DNA from 2 places in the Clostridium septicum genome. Region 2 is predicted to be linked to the other one. Evidence: riboswitches for the same ligand, from Rfam matches in the RefSeq annotation. Region 2 holds a riboswitch; the other holds the start of a gene.
The links. A riboswitch is a leader RNA that binds a small molecule or an ion and turns the genes downstream of it on or off. The one in region 2 is predicted to bind lysine.

Region 1 (6,223 bases), 480 kb from region 2:
ATATTATTCTCATAAGTTATAATAACATCATCAACCATCATTCCAATCAAGGATAATTCACAATCTAATTCGCTTTCGCCACCTAAATTCCAATAATAATGTTCAATTTCATGTTGCCTTTGAGTATTTAAAATTAAATTTAAATTATTGAGTTCTTCTTGGGGAAGATTTAAAACTTCTCCTGATATGTAAAAATAAGATTTATCATCCTCAGATTTTATATCTAAGTGAACATCATCAGTACCTAATTTATGAAAATAGGTTATAAGTTCACTTACTATTCTCAAGTTTTTTTCTAATTTAAACTTCATTCTATTATTTTTCCTCCTTGAATGTTGTAATTAATGGTATTAATATCATTGCTACGAATCCAGCTGCCAATCCATTATTATATAAATTTAAACCACCATGAAGATAGCCTATATTAGTAACTATATTTAAGTGTAAAAATCCTGCAAGTATTCCAAATTTCCAACCGAATTTACCTGATATAGGAGCAAGTGCAGTTGAAAATAATATTGATAATATTAAGTTTGGTGAATTTATAGGTGAAATATGTAATAAAGAAGCAATAGATGCTCCAATTATAATTGGTGTAATATTTCTTAAGTGTTTACCAAAACATCCAAAGCCCATTATAGTAAAAATAGCAGCCATTGTAGGTCCATTTAAATCACCCTTTATTAAAAGAACAAATACTGTAGAAGCTATACCTAAAATTCCCATATTAATATAAGAAGTTTCACCAAAAAGAATATAAAAATCACTAATTAATCTACCAGGTTGTTTACTAATTGAAATTAATTTATTTTTATTATTATTACCATAGATTAATCCTACAATAATTAAATATATAGAAATTATAAATAAAAATATAGAGAAAATTTTATTAGAGCCAGTATGCCATATAAGTCTAGTGTCAAAATTTATTCCAATGCTTCTTAAAATTGACATTAAAAGAGTGGCTAAAAGTCCACCAGCAAAACCTATATTATATAAATTATATCCATTATGAGATTTTATACAGTGAGAAGCAATAGGCGAAAGTATAAATCCTGTAAAAATTCCTAAGCCATAGCCAAGGAGTATTCCACCAAATTGAGAAAAATGTCCTGTAAAGCTTAATTGACTCACTGTTGGAGCTAAAGTAGTTGCAAGTAAAGCAACAAGGGTATAGTTTAAGAAAGGTTCCTTTTGATATTTAGAAAATAAATAAACACCAATCATAATTGGCCAAATATTTAGTATATTTTTCCCGAAGAATGAGAATCCAGTCATAAGATATAAAGCCATAATAGTAGAACCATTAGGTTTTATACCTATGAGAACTAAAATTGCTATAGAAGCTAAGCTTGTAAGCGCTGCATTTACAAATGTTGCCCCTATACCACCGATTTCAATGTAATCTGTTATTAAAATATCTGGTGTAAATAAAATATTTTTTAATCCAGATAAAATTTCTTTTGGAGAGTTAACTGCAAAAGCAAAAATAATAAAGAAAACATACATTATTATTAATACAGTATAGGGGGGATAAAGTTTTTTCTTTATTGACATTACTAAAATCACCTCGAAACTATGTATTATTAATTAAAGTTTACGTAATATAATTATATAGTAGAATTAAGGTAAAAGTCACAAAAATATAGTGTAAACAATAAAAAAATTTTTACTCCTTTAAATTTAAATATAAAAGAGTATAATATAATAAAATAAAAAATTAACGAAAAGATAAATGTGAGAATATATAATAAAAAATTAATAGGAGGAATAAAAAAAGTGGGGGTTAAAAAGGTAAAACTAGTTCCAGAAATAAAAGGTACTTTACGAAGTCATGTTATTGAAGTTCCAACTTGTATTAGAGAATGTAGTGGCATAAAGATATTTGGTAAAAGAATAAAATCTTTATTATTTACTACAGATGTTGCAATAATAAGAAACACAAATGCAGATGCAATAATTGCTGTTTATCCATTTACTCCTCAGCCACTTATAACTCAAGCTTTAGTTATGGCTGCCGATGTACCAATATTTTGTGGAGTTGGTGGAGGAATAACTCAAGGGAAGAGGGTTGTAAACCTTGCATTAGATGCAGAATTTAAAGGTGCAATGGGGGTAGTTGTAAATGCACCTACAGCAAATAGTATAGTTAAGAAAATAAGAGAAACTATAGATATACCTGTTATAGTAACAGTAGTTTCAGAGTGTGAAAATATAAGGGAAAGAATAGAATCAGGGGCTACTATTCTTAATGTATCAGGAGGAAAGAATACAGCTAGGATAGTTAGGGAGATAAGAGCTGAATTTCCGGATTTTCCAATAATAGCTACAGGAGGACCTACAGAAGAAACTATAATGGAAACTATAGAGGCAGGTGCAAATGCAATAACATATACTCCACCAGTTACAGGAGATATAATGAGTAATCTTATGGATAAATATAGAGGATAAATCAAATTAAAAGTAAATTTAAAAAATTCTGAAAAATATATGGCATAATCTCATAAAATGTGTATAATAATATTAATGAACTTTATATATGTTTAATTAATTAATAATTTAATTGAGAATATATAAATTAAGGTTTTTTATAGTTGAATTAAGATTATTAGGTAGAGGAGCTGTTAATAATAGTAATTATGAAGAGTTGGCAAACGAAGAAGCATAATGAAAGGGTTAATAGCCGAAGAAATAAATAAAAGCAAGAATTTATTTCTGGGGATGTATAAAATATATGCATCACTGTCACGTAAGTGGAGAGCTACAAAAGGCATTAGTTTGCAAGATTATGATTAGATTAAAGGAAATTACTACCATAATTTAATAGCTACCATTTATATTATGAAAATCTACCATCACTAAAGAAGTGATGGTTTTTTATTTTATTAAAACATGGAGGTAAAGTATGAAATTATTTGGGGCAATGGAAATTAAAGAAAATGAATTATGTATAGGTGGTATGAAAGCTAGTGAGTTAGTTAAAAATTATGGTACGCCATTGTATGTAATAGATGAAAAACTTATAAGGGATAATTGCAGAGAATATATTAAAAGTTTTAAATGTAAGGAAAATGGAAATAGGGTAGCATATGCTGGAAAAGCTTTTTTAACAGTAGAAATGTGTAAATTAATAAATGAAGAAGGACTTTACTTAGATGTAGTATCAGGTGGAGAACTATATACAGCATATAAAGCAGAGTATCCATTAGATAATATTTATTTTCATGGTAACAATAAAACATTAGAAGAAATAGAAATGGGAGTTAAATTAGGAGCAGGAAGATTTATTATTGATAACTTATGGGAGTTAGAGAAGGTAAATGAAATAGCAGAAAAATATAAAAAAATACAAAAGGTGTATTTAAGATTAACTCCAGGAATTGAAGCACATACACATGATTATATAAAGACGGGTCAGATAGATTCAAAGTTTGGTTTTGCACCTATTGGAGATAATATATTAAATGCTGTAAAGTCAGCTTTAGCCTTTGATAATATAGCATTAGTTGGGTTACATTGTCATATAGGATCTCAGATATTTGATACAGAACCTTTTGGTGATGCAGCAGAAATAATGCTTAAATTTATAGATAATATAAGACAAGAAACAGGACATATAATTTCAGAATTAGATTTAGGTGGAGGCTTTGGAATATATTATTCAGAAGGGGATAAGCCTAAAAAAACAAGTGAATACTGCAAGGTAATATTAGATAGGGTAGATAAAGTATGTAATGAATTAAATTTAGATAAACCTATTTTAACAATAGAACCAGGTAGATCAATAGTTGCTAATGCAGGAACTACATTATATACAATAGGTTCAATAAAAGAAGTTCCTGGGATAAGAAAGTATGTAGCTGTAGACGGAGGTATGACTGATAATATAAGACCTGCCTTATATCAAGCTAAATACGAAGCTGTTTTAGCAAATAAAATAACAGAATCAGATGAAGAAGTAGTAACTATAGCAGGAAAATGCTGTGAGTCAGGAGATATTTTGATAAAGGATATTAAGCTTCCTTTTGTTTATAGTGGAGATATATTAGGAATAATGTCAACAGGAGCTTATGGTTTTTCTATGTCAAATAATTATAATAAAAATTTAAGACCAGCAGTAGTATTTGTAAAAGACGGAGAAGGAAGAATAGTATCAAAAAGACAAAGCTATAAAGATTTAATAGATTCTGAAATTTAACTTTAAAAGATATATTGCTAGATACTATGTGTAAAATAGATACACATAGTATCTATTTTTTTTAGTATAATAATAATTACATTAAACAAGATAGCTATATCTTAAATAAATTTTAATAAATATAGCTATTTATATTGGTCAATAATTAGGGTAATTATGTTATACTATAAGATAAGAAATTAATAGAGAGGTGATAGACAGTTAATGTCAAGAGAGTATGGATAGTTTCATTATAGATAGAATAGAAGAAAATTACGTAGTTTTAGAAACAGAAGCTGAAAATATAATAAATATAAATAAAGACTTAGTTAAAGGAAACTTTAATGAAGGTGACGTATTAATAAAAAAAGGGGATATATATATTGTAGATCCTATTTTAACAAAGAATAGAAGAGATAAAATTAAAAATATGATGAAAGGTATGTGGGACGAATAATGGAAAATAGTAGTGATAAAAATAAAAGTAGAGGTTTTTTCTATGAATGGGGAATACCTATAATTGTAGCAGTTATATTAGCATTAGCTATAAATAAATATGTTGTATTTAAGGCTTATATACCTTCAGAATCAATGGTGCCAACATTAAATGTAGACGATAGACTATTTGTAACAAGAGTGTATAATTTAGATAAGTTAAAAAGAGGAGATATTGTAGTTTTTCACTCTGAAGAATTGCAAGAAGATTTAATAAAAAGACTAATAGGACTTCCAGGAGATGAAGTTAAAATAGTTGAAGGTGAAGTTTTTGTTAATGGGGAAAAATTATCAGAAGATTATATAGGAGCACATGATAAATTTAATGGAGAGTATAAAGTTCCAGAGGGTAAGTATTTCTTTTTAGGAGATAATAGACTTTGGTCAAAAGACTCAAGATACTGGATTAATCCTTATATAGATGGAAGTGAAATAAAAGGTAAAGCTCAATTAAAAGTATATCCATTTGATCAAATAGGTAGAGTTAAATAAGTTTATTTAAGAAAGGAAAAAAAACTTGTAATGCTTGAAAAATTCCAAGAACTTTTAAAATCAAAATCAAAAGAAAAGTCAGAAAAAGGAAAAAAATCAAGTAATTTAACAGATTATTTTAAGATAATTGGGTTATCATTAATAGTAGCACTATTAATAAATAAGTTTTTAATATTTAAAGCTCAAATACCCACCTCATCTATGGTCCCAACATTAAATGTAGGAGATGTTTTATTAGTTAATAAGTTATACAATCTAGATTCTTTAAAGCGGGGAGACATAGTAGTATTTTTTTCAAATGAAAATAATGAGTATATGGTAAAAAGGTTAATAGGATTACCTGGAGATTATGTGTCAATAAACAATGGAAAAGTATATGTAAATGGAGAGTATTTAGAAGAGAACTATGTAAAGTTTGAAGATGAATATATTGGAAGCTATACAGTTCCAGAAGATAAATATTTCTTTTTAGGAGATAATCGACCTATATCATTAGATTCAAGAAGGTGGAAAGAAACTTGTATAGATAAGAAAGATATAGTAGGTTTAGTAAACTTTAGATTATATCCAATTAAAGATATAGGTAATATAAAGTAAATGGAGAATAAGTGTTATGAATAAAAATACAGATGATAATAAAGATAAAAAAAGGCAACAGACTATTTGGTATGTAGTTGCAGCATTCTTATTTATATATGCATTTAGTTCAACTAAGAATATGATGACAACAGAGGAGATAAGTTATAATAAATTTTTAACTATGATTGAAAATAAAGAAGTTCAAGAAGTAGTTTTATCCTCAAGTGAAATTCAAATAATTCCCAAAGAAAATGAAGGCAAAAAATTCGGAAAAAAAATATTATATACAGGAAATGTTAATGATCCAGAGCTTGTTAAGACTCTTAATGATGCAGGAGTGGATTTTAGGTCAAAGCCGGTAGAGAATAATTTTATTGTAGATTTTATTATGATTTATATACTTCCAACCCTTTTTCTATTTTTCCTATTTAAATTTGTAATGGGAAAAATGAGTAAAAAAATGGGTATGGGTGGTCCTAT
Region 2 (6,223 bases):
TAAAATCTCTTTTTTCCTCTTCTGTTAATTGCCCTAATATAAAGGTTCTCGTAATATCAGTAGTTCCATCAAGATATTGTCCACCTGAATCTACAAGGAACATTCCTTCTGGTTTTAGTTTATATTGTGTTTTTTCTGTTGCTGAATAATGCATCATAGCTGCGTGATCTTTATATCCAGCTATAGTTCCAAAACTTTCTCCCTTGAAGTTTTCACCCATAGCTCTAAATTCTTTTAACTTCTCACTAGCTAATATCTCAGTAACCTCATCTTTTCCAACTGATTCCTTAAGCCACTTTATAAACTTAACCATGGCAACGCCATCTCTAACTTGGCATACTTCTAAATTAGCTATCTCAGTTTCATTTTTTATAGCTTTTAATTTTGTTGTTATATTTAAACCTTCTATTATCTTTACTTCTTTCTTGATAAGGGAATATATATTAGCATTAACTTTTGCAGGATCTATTAATATTGATTCATTTATATTTAGAATATCTTTATATATATTATTATATTCTAATATTTCTACACCATGCTTTTTTAACTCCCCTAATACTTTATTATCTACTTTTTTCATATCAATATATAATTTAGCTGAATTCATTGTAATTAATGCATATGAAAGTACAACTGGATTAAATTTTATATCATTTCCTCTTATATTAAATAACCATGCTATATCATCTAGTGATGATATAATATAACTTTCTACATTTAAATTATTCATTTCACTTCTTACTTCTGAAAGCTTTTCTTTTACATTTTTCCCTGCAAATTTAACATCATGTAAAAATATTTTTTCGCTAGGCAATTCCGGCCTTTCCGTCCAAATATCATCTAATAAATCTTTATCCATTTTTATATTAAATTTATTATATTTTGCTATAGAAAGTATTTGTTTATATTGATTTGCTGAATAACATCTTCCATCAAATCCTAAAGTCTCCCCTTCTTTAACATTACTTTTTATCCACTCTTCAACATTTGGGTAACCTGGAGTTCTCATTTTCATTAAATCAATCCCACTATTATTTAACTCCCTGGCTGCTTGTATAAAATATCTTCCATCCGTCCATAAATTAGCTGTATTTAATGATACTACTATTGTTCCAGCTGATCCTGTAAAACCAGAAACATACGCTCTACCTTTATAATAATCTGCAACATACTCACTCTGATGTGGATCACTGCTTGGAATTATGTAGTGATGTATATCATTCTTTTTCATTATTTCTCTTAAATTATCAATTTTACTCATTTCTTTTTACCCCTTTCTTCTTATATCTATATAGATTATACAATATATTACGAATATTCAACTATTTTTATCTATTAATTATCTATTAAAATAAAAAAGCTAGAATAAATATTCTAGCTTTTCAAAACTAATTTTTATAATAATTGTTTATTTGTTACAGAATCTACTTTTTTTCCTAATATCTGAACTCCTATATATACTGCTAATAAAGCTATTGGTAAAACTATATACCATGCTAAACCGAATCCTGCCGGTATATACCCAAATACTATTGTAATAACTGCAACAAATAATGCATATGGCATTTGAGTTTTAACGTGATCTATATGATTACACCCAGATCCCATAGAGGATAATATTGTTGTATCTGATATAGGCGAACAGTGGTCACCAAATATAGCTCCAGTTAACACTGCACTTGCACTTACTATTACATATCCCATGTCTGTATTTATTGAAAATGCTAATGGAATAGCAAGTGGCATTAATATCCCCATAGTTCCATATGCTGTTCCAGTAGCAAATGATATTACTGCTCCAAGAATAAATATTAAACTTGGTAATAGGAAATATGGTAATGTCCCTGATAATAATGATACTAAATATTTTGCTGTACCTAACTCTTTAATTACTGAACTTAATGACCAAGCAAGTATTAGTATAACTCCAGTTATAAGTAATGGCTTCATTCCATCTATCCAAGTATCTATAGCTTCTGATAAAGTAAATATCCCTTTTAAAACTCCCATAATTATAGTAACTATACTAGCAACTAATGCTGATTGGAATAAGGCAACTGATGCATCTGATGCACTAAAAGCTTGTTGTATAGCTGATAATGAAAATGGTGAATTACCCATTAATTGTTGAAGAGCTATATCTTCTCCAGCCATTATTGATGAATATCCACTAAAATAGAAGCAAATTAATGCTGTAATTATCAAGGTTCCAATTGGAATTATAGCATTCCATATACTAAGCTTAATCCCTTCCTTTGGTTCTAACTCTGAATTATCTATTTTATTATTATCTGCTGCTACCTCTTTTTCTGCCTTTAAATCTCTTCTTCTTGCTTCAATCTCAGCCTTATACATAGGACCAAAATCTTTTAATAAGAATGAAGTAATAAATACAAAGAATATTATTAGTATATTATAAAATCTATATGGTATAGTTTGCAGAAATACCCCAAAGGCATCTACTTGTTGCCCAATTCCATTTGTAAAAGCATCGTTTATTAAACCAACCTCAAGTCCTATCCATGTAGAAATAATTGCAAGTCCTGCAATAGGTGCTGCCGTAGCATCTATAATAAATGCCAATCTTTCTCTTGATATTCTCATTTTATCAGCTACAGGCTTCATTATAGGTCCAACTATTAATGAGTTTGCATAGTCATCAAAAAATACTGCAATCCCCAATAACAATGTTACTAATTGTGTACTTCTAGCATTTTTAGCTTTTCTTGCTAAAGCCTCTGCTACAGCTTTAGCTCCCCCCATTTTAGCTACTAAATGAATTACACCTCCTATAACTAAAACTTGAAGTATAATACCTGCATTCCATGGATCTGCTAATGAATTTAACGCTCTTGATACAAAATCTAAGAAAGATTGAATAAGTGCACTAAATAATGAATGATCTATCAATTTTATAAGAAAACTCCCTGATAAAATACCTATAAACAATGATATTATTACATTTTTTGTTAGGAAAGCTAATATTATAGCTACTATTGGTGGTATTAATGTTAAAATTCCATAATGCTCTGCATTATTAGTTACTGCATCAACTTCTGACGCAAAGACTACTGATGTTGACATAATTAACATCAATATAGTCATTAAAAATACTCTAAAATTTTTATTGTTTTTCATATTTAAGTCCCCCTTTTTATATCTTATTGTGAATACTTAAAGGGCAGCTTAATTAAATATTTTTATTTTCTATTAAAAAAGAGCCTTGAGTTTTCACTCAAGGCTCTAATATATTTTCACTACTATATTAAAAACATCCTTAAATGATAGCTCACCACAAACATTATTTGTGACAGTGTTACACATATTTTATGCAACCCCAGCTATACAACTTTAAAGCATCAGTTGTATGCTTCGGCAATATTTCCTTTCCTATTGAGTCATAGTGCTTATCTCATCAATAGTACTATTAAATATTGCGCCTCTACCCTTGCCGTTATTCACTTATGATTTGATTATACAAGCATTAATTATTTAATGCAATAGTATTCCGTAAAAAATCTGAATATTTTTTATTTACTTACTAATGTTATAAAGTCTTTTTTATTAAAACTGTAGTGTATTTTTATTATTTAACATAAATTCTTCTATATCTTCAACAGTTTTTATCATGTCCTTAGTTAACACTTCGCAAGCATCTTCCGTTATTAATACATCATCTTCGATTCTAATTCCTATAGATTCGTCTTCTATATATATTCCTGGTTCAACTGTATATACCATTCCTGCCTCAAATATTACATCTCTATTAGGAGGTTCTATATCATGTGTATCCATTCCTAAACTATGACCTATACTATGATAATAGTACTTTGATACTTCTTCTTCTTTTTCTATTAAACCAAGTTTAATGCACTCTTCTGCTATCCATTTTCTAGCTTGTTTATTAAGTTCAATAAAACTAACACCTGGCTTCATTGATTTAATAACCCTTTCATTAACTCTTAAGACTGAATTATAAACATCTTTTTGTCTCTCTGTAAATTTACCATTAACAGGAAATGTTCTTGATATATCCCCATTATAATAATTATATTGAGCACCTAAATCAAATAGTATTAATTGCCCATCCTTTATTTCTGAGTTATTATCTACATAATGAAGTACTGCTGCATTTTTACCTGAAGCTGCAATAGTTTTAAAAGCAAAATCCCTAACCCCTTTAGTTTTGCATGTTAAATCAAAATATGCTTCTAATTCATATTCTTTCATTCCTGGTGTACATATCTTCATAAGATTTTTTACACCCTCAATTGTTATATCTATTGCTTTTTGTATTCTTTGGATTTCCTCTTCGCTTTTTACTAATCTAAATTTACTTATTATCCTATAAATATTTTTAATATTTACCTGTGGATACTTCTTAAATATTTCCCATGAAATATTTTCTGCAAGGGTTTCTGGTGAATTATAGCTGTCCTTTTCTAAATCTAGATATACATTAAAGTCTTCCCTTGAAGTTATTATTTTATGTAATACATTTTTAAAACTTCCTAGGTATTCAACTTCATCAACATCTGATATTTCAAAAGCTTCATCTTTTCTCACAGATTTTCCTTGCCACTTTTCTAAAATCGGGTCTATCTCTTTTATAAATAAAGTTGACTTTATATTTCCATTAATTTTACTCATTAATAAAATGTGTTCTTCTTCATCAATTCCTGTTAAATAATAAAAATTTCTATTTGGTGTAAAAGGATACTTTTCATCAGCTGTTTTTTTAGGCGCATTTCCTGCAAATAATATTACTAATGAATTATCTTTTATTTCTTTAAGAACTTTCTCTCTGTTTACTTTATAGAATTGCTTATTCATTCTATTCACATCCTTAAGTATTTATTCCATGGCTAAAAGTTTTACACTAACAACATTAGGCAATGATCTTAATATATTAACTAACTGTTTTAAATCCTTTTTCATATTTGATATATCTAATGTTATTGTTACATTTGCCGCCATGTTTATAGGTATATCTTGATTTATTGTTATTATATTCCCCTTATTAAAAGCTATACAATCTAGCACCTTAGATAAAGTTCCCGCTTCATGAGATAATAATACTACTAAGGTTATTTTTTTACTGTGTATCCCCTCTGACATAGGAAATATATCGTCTTTATATTTATAATAAGTGCTCCTACTTATATTAGTTTGTTTAACTGCATCACTAATATCTTTTGCTTTTCCAGTAAATAATAATTCCTTAACTTCTATAACTTTTTTGAATGCTTCTGGCAATGCCTTCTCACTTATTATATAATATTTTTCACCAGCCACATAAACACCACCTTAATATAAAATTTAATATATGATTGCCCCAGATAAACACTTTTGGAAATTTGTTTTATTATCAATAATTATATAACTTGTTTTAGGGAAAATATAGCCTCTTTAAAGGCTTTAAAGAATATTTTCTTGTCCCTCTCATTATTTTTCTTTAATTCTCTCTATTAATCTCTTTATTATCATTTATACTTTTCTAATTGGTTTTTTCTGATATACTACCATTAAATTATAAATGTTTTACTAAAGGGGGACGCTTTATATGAAAAAATTAGGACTTATACCCAAATTAATATTAGCAATTATTTTAGGTATAATTATTGGATCTTTCTGTCCTAAGGGGGTTATCGGGGTTTTAGCTACTTTTAACTCAATATTTGGTAATTTCTTAGGATTTATGATTCCTTTAATAATTGTTGGCTTCGTTGTTTGTGGAATTGCAGATTTAGGAAAAGGGGCCGGTAAAATGCTTGGTTTAACTACTGGTATTGCATATATATCTACTTTAGTTGCAGGATTTTTAGCTTTCTTAGTGGCATCAAAATTTTTCCCATTATTTATACACACATCTAGTTCATTAAGTAATGCTTCTAATCCTGAAGATAAATTAGTACCTGCATTATTTGTAGTTGATATTCCACCTATAATGTCTGTAATGACAGCTTTAATTTTCGCATTCTTATTAGGACTTGGAATATCATCTCTAAAGGGAAAAGCTCTTTATAATATGGCTAATGAATTTCAACAAATAGTTGAATTAACAATAAAGAATCTTATAATACCACTTTTACCTATTCATATACTAGGAATTTTTGCAAATATGACATTTGCTGGAGAAGTCAAGAGTATATTATCTGTTTTCTGGAAGGTATTTTTAGTAATACTTGCTTTACACTTTACAATGATGTTTTTACAATTTTTA

Region 1: it holds a riboswitch for lysine, as region 2 does, so the genes downstream of both, lysA (diaminopimelate decarboxylase) here and CP523_RS08275 (Na+/H+ antiporter NhaC family protein) in region 2, are expected to answer to the same signal.

Annotation. Positions count from the first base shown of each region.
Region 1 covers NZ_CP023671.1:1,383,076-1,389,298, reverse strand. Annotated here, with positions in the region: gene CP523_RS06120 (hypothetical protein) at 1-311, opposite strand, end outside; gene CP523_RS06115 (DUF1576 domain-containing protein) at 316-1,557, opposite strand; gene CP523_RS06110 (beta/alpha barrel domain-containing protein) at 1,780-2,451, shown strand; lysine riboswitch at 2,606-2,772, shown strand; gene lysA (diaminopimelate decarboxylase) at 2,906-4,198, shown strand; gene CP523_RS06100 (DUF3006 domain-containing protein) at 4,416-4,634, shown strand; gene lepB (signal peptidase I) at 4,634-5,164, shown strand; gene lepB (signal peptidase I) at 5,195-5,761, shown strand; gene ftsH (ATP-dependent zinc metalloprotease FtsH) at 5,778-6,223, shown strand, end outside.
Region 2 covers NZ_CP023671.1:1,863,783-1,870,005, reverse strand. Annotated here, with positions in the region: gene CP523_RS08280 (aminopeptidase P family protein) at 1-1,261, opposite strand, end outside; gene CP523_RS08275 (Na+/H+ antiporter NhaC family protein) at 1,396-3,138, opposite strand; lysine riboswitch at 3,278-3,453, opposite strand; gene CP523_RS08270 (aminopeptidase P family protein) at 3,565-4,833, opposite strand; gene CP523_RS08265 (ACT domain-containing protein) at 4,855-5,295, opposite strand; gene CP523_RS08260 (dicarboxylate/amino acid:cation symporter) at 5,564-6,223, shown strand, end outside.